DNA from 2 places in the Levilactobacillus sp. LN180102 genome. Region 2 is predicted to be linked to the other one. Evidence: predicted binding sites of a transcription regulator. Region 2 holds the regulator's gene; the other holds the start of a gene.
What was found. Region 2 encodes HrcA, which represses chaperone genes, less so after heat shock. Its sites were predicted from a motif close to TTAGCACTCNNNNNNNNNGAGTGCTAA; they were not measured.

Region 1 (2,414 bases), on a different contig from region 2:
AGAACGCCCCCGAGTAAGCTAAGAACATCCCTAACCCGGTGTAGCGCGCAAACCACAACCCAATGGTGTTACTGGTAGCCGCACTGAGCCCTAATGACTGACCCAAAACATCACCTAAATTACGCATCATTACATAACTAATATTCCCCATATTGGTGGTTGATTTCGCCAAGACGGTTTGCCAATTGGTGCTAATCCCCCAACACAAAATTCCAATCGCATACCCCAAGGTGATGACCACCGCTGAGATAATAATGCCCCGCGGAAATGTCTTTTCTGGATTATGGGTTTTATCAACCATGCCCCCCAATACTTCCAGACCACCGTAGGCAAAGATCGCGAAAACTGCAAAGCTCATAACGCCTAAGGGTTGTTGGTAGCTCGGGTTCGGCGATGTTAAAAAGTGGTGGAGCGGCTGCGCCATTTCTCCATGACGCAACGCCAGAGCAATCCCCGAAATGACCAGCAAAATGGCATTGAGACTCATAACCGCTAAGCCCCCCAGACTGGTGACCCGCACAATCCCCTTAACCCCCTTAATGGAGACTACTGTGACCAAAATCATCCACAAACAAGATAAGAGCCCGATCACCTGCGTCGCGTTTAGTCTAGCAAACCCAAAATTTCCCGTCTGATCGCTACCAAAGAACAGCGTGGTAAATGGAATCCACACCTTGGCGGATGTCGAGACCAACCAGATAATATAGGAGGCAAACCACATAAAGGTGCCAATAAAAGCAAAGCGTGGGCTGACACTCACCTCCAGCCATTGATACATCCCACTTCCCTCGTCGGACTTAATTGCCGCACCATATTCCGCCATCATCAGTGCAAACGGAATAAAGAACAACACCGCCGCAACTAAGTAAAATAAGATAGACGAATAGCCCATCAAGTAAAAGGCCACCGTACTATTGGCAAAACCAAAAACGGTGGTAAAAATCATCATGACTAACGCCATCAATGTGATTTTATTATGATTATCAGTCATTATTTTCTCCTCACTCATACCCGGTTTCGGGTTTATACATGTTTATGTATAATTCTAAGCAAGTCAACGGTTAATCTCGTGGTAATTTCCTGATAACCGGCTAAAATTTCCGTGTGATCTTTGTCAATTTTCTCATAATAAAAGAATCCGCAGAAAACACAAAAGTCCAGGGCTTTTGCCCCGGACTCTTCACAGTAGACTGTTTGGTTTTAATTAATCGATGCTAATCTCGTGATTGCCATCAACTTCAGTTTGCTTTGGCAACGTTAAGGTCAGGATACCATCGGCGTAGGTCGCCTTCACGTTCTTCAAATCAATACCTGGTAGGTAGAAGGAACGGGCAACATTTTGACTCCGACGTTCTTGCCGCAAAATCCGACCATCGTCATCCTTAGCCGATTGGTTAACTTCCGTCTTACCAGAAATCCGCAAAGTTTCATCATGGTAATCCACGTGGATATCATCCTTCTTAAACCCAGGAAGTTCCGCGGTGACCACGTAATCCTTATCATGCTCAACTACATCCGTCTTCATGGAGCTATCACCACTAAACATGTCGCGCCCCAAATTGCCGACTTCATTAAAGAAATTCATTGGATCAAAGAAATCATAGTTCCGGTTCATTACATCATTAGCCATAATCAATAACCCCTTTCAACTGATTTATCTTGATTACATTATTTATAATAGTCAGTATTGGTCATAAATGCAAGTAATTAGCACTCATCAATTTAGAGTGCTAATTTTTCCTTTAATTCATTGCAATACCAACGATTACAGCCATTATCATAATAGGCAGTCACCAAATCGTCAATTATTTTGTTATAAAGGTCAATAAATATCAAACTATTTTAAATCAAAAAAACTAGCGATAACAAGTTACGTTATCGCCGGTTCCAAATTTATTTTAGTAAGTGGTTTGATCAACCTCATGGTGCACAATCTTTTCACCCAATGCATCTGCCAAATCATGTAAGGCTTCTTCACGGGTCTTGATAACATCCATATTAAAGATAATGGAATCAATGTCGCCACCGTCAAAATCAAATTGCTCGAAGTAGACGTAAGGATCGTGGTCGTCATCGTCGTTTAAGAAATGCTTCATCACAGCATCAGATAGAGCGGTCGCCCATGCTAAATCTGCCATTTTTGGTAGATCTTTCTTCGTCACATACCCCGGGTCCAAAACCAACTTTGCCGCTTTTTCCACGTCTGCTGCGGGAATTTCAACGGGTGTTGCTTGTTCCTCTGGTGTATCTGCCATAATCAAAATCTCCTTTGAATTACTGTCTTTAGTTTAGTCCTTTTTACCAGAAACGTTAAGTATTCTCCCCTTTTCGTGACTTTTTTTCGTGTTCGGTTGCGGTACTGCTTAAGAAAGGGTAGAATTTGCTTCAATTCACCCCCTATAAACGGGTGGGGA
Region 2 (2,414 bases):
GTGGCAGGACGATTGGCTATCCCACGGCTAATATTTTAACGCCAGAGAATCAATGGCTACCGGGAATTGGAATTTATACCGCACGGCTAAAGGTGGGCGCTATTTGGTACCCAGGGATGGTCTCAATTGGTCGCAACGTGACCTTTGGGGATGGTCGGCCGATTACGGTAGAGATGAATCTGCTAGACTTTCAAGGAAACCTATATGGCGAACCAGTGGAAGTTGAGTGGCAGCATCGCTTACGCGGCGAAATAAAGTTCGCTGATGCCGACGGGCTAGTTGATCAATTACAGCAAGACGAACGAGAAACGCGTGCGTATTTTCAGCGGTTAACGCAATAAGCTTAGGTGGGTCTGGGACAAAAGTCTCAGGCCCTTTTGCGTTTTTAAATAGCTGGTGGTGAACCAGCTAAGCGCCTTTTGTCCTACGCGCATTTGTTGTTGAATAACGGTTTTAACGAAAAAATTAGCACTTAATTACGTTGATTGCTAAAAATTCTGTTAGATTTCTTGACTTCAAAACGCGGTTTTGCTACATTATATATGTGTCTTAGCACTTGTGTTGTTTGAGTGCTAAAAAAGGGGTGATTGTGATGCTTTCAGATAGACAGATGATGATTCTGCGAGCGGTTGTCCGCGACTTTACGAACACGGGAGTGCCAGTTGGGTCAAAGGCATTAGCTAAGCAGTTACCCATCCACGTAAGCTCAGCAACGATTCGCAACGAGATGGCGGCCCTAGAAGAGCAAGGCCTCATAAAAAAGACCCACTCGTCTTCCGGACGGATTCCGTCGGTTGAGGGGTATCGCTATTACGTTGATCATTTAGTTAAGCCAGATCCTTTGCGACCCAACGATATTGATGTGATTCAGTCATCGTTAGGCGGCGATTTTCATAAAATTGATGAGATCATTTCGCAGTCCGCGACAATCCTGTCGAACTTGACGAGCTATACGGCGTTCACGTTGAAGCCGGAGCTAAAGGATAGCCGTTTGAGTGGTTTTCGGTTAGTGCCATTGGGCAAGCGGCAAGTGATGGCTATCTTGGTTACCGATAGTGGTGATGTTGAGAACCAGACATTTGACGTGAGCGAAGCGGTATCGGGTGATCAGCTTGAAGCCGTTGTACGTTTAATCAATGACCAGTTGGTCGGATTGACGTTACCGGAAGTCTTACAAAAGCTGCGAACGGATATCCCGATGAAAATTACTAACTATATGCAAAGCCCCGCTGGTTTTCTCGATATTTTCGGGGATGTCTTGACCCGGGCCGCGCAAGAGCGATTTTATGTTGGTGGTCGACTGAATTTATTGAATTTCTCGCAGGATAGTGACGTTGATTCACTAAAATCGTTGTATTCACTGATCGACAAGACCGATGATATTGCAAACGTGTTGGGTCAACCAAGTGATAATATTTCCGTACAGATTGGTAACGAGATGACGAATGATGCGCTACGCAATTTCAGTTTGATTACCGCCACCTATGACGTTGATCAACATGGTAAGGGCATGATTGCCATTCTCGGGCCAACGCGAATGCCATATTCGCGGATGTTGGGAATTGTTGGTGCGTTTCGTGAAGAACTCGCGAAAAAATTACTGGATTATTACCGGTACTATGACGAGTAAAGAAAGGGAGGGTTTTTATCGTGGCTGAAGAACAACAACCATCCACAGATGATGAAACTGCGGCAAAGTCCGCCACAACAAAGCAAGCGTCACCTAAAGCTGAGACAGATCAATCGGCAACTCAGCCGGTTGAAGACCAGCCAACCGCAACGCCTGAAGAAGTCGCTGCTTTAGAGAAAAAGGCAGCTGACTTTGAGGATAAGTACCTGCGGGCGGAAGCAGAGGTTCAAAATATGCAAGCACGCTTCCAAAAGGAACAGGCGACGTTGATCAAGTATGATGGTCAGCAACTGGCTAAGGACGTGCTTCCCGTCATTGATAATTTGGAACGGGCGTTAGCTGTTGAGGCGAGCGATGACGTTGCCGCACAGATCAAGAAGGGGGTTCAGATGACTTATGATCATCTGGAAGATGCCCTGAAGCGTAACCATGTGACGGAAATTGCGGCGTTAGGTCAGACCTTTGATCCAACGTTACATCAAGCCGTTCAATCCGTTCCAGCAGAGGATGGTCAGACTGCTGAAACAGTGGTGAATGTCTTACAAAAAGGCTATCAGCTAAAGGATCGGGTTTTACGGCCAGCCATGGTGGTTGTCGCACAATAACTTATTCAAACCAAAAACTAAAAAAAGAGGGAATTTTTGATGGCAAGTAACAAGATTATCGGAATTGACTTAGGAACGACTAACTCAGCCGTTGCCGTTCTTGAAGGTAGTACCCCAAAGATTATTGCAAATAAGGAAGGCGCTCGGACGACGCCATCCGTTGTCGCTTTTAAAGACGG

Region 1: the regulator HrcA is predicted to act here: its motif matches at 1,708-1,734, upstream of ACP4IT_RS02285 (Hsp20/alpha crystallin family protein).

What each region holds. Positions count from the first base shown of each region.
Region 1 is NZ_JBNIIX010000002.1:215,034-217,447, forward strand. It holds gene yjeM (glutamate/gamma-aminobutyrate family transporter YjeM) at 1-991, opposite strand, end outside; gene ACP4IT_RS02285 (Hsp20/alpha crystallin family protein) at 1,205-1,630, opposite strand; gene ACP4IT_RS02290 (hypothetical protein) at 1,899-2,255, opposite strand.
Region 2 is NZ_JBNIIX010000011.1:27,933-30,346, forward strand. It holds gene ribF (riboflavin biosynthesis protein RibF) at 1-341, shown strand, start outside; gene hrcA (heat-inducible transcriptional repressor HrcA) at 593-1,630, shown strand; gene grpE (nucleotide exchange factor GrpE) at 1,651-2,235, shown strand; gene dnaK (molecular chaperone DnaK) at 2,275-2,414, shown strand, end outside.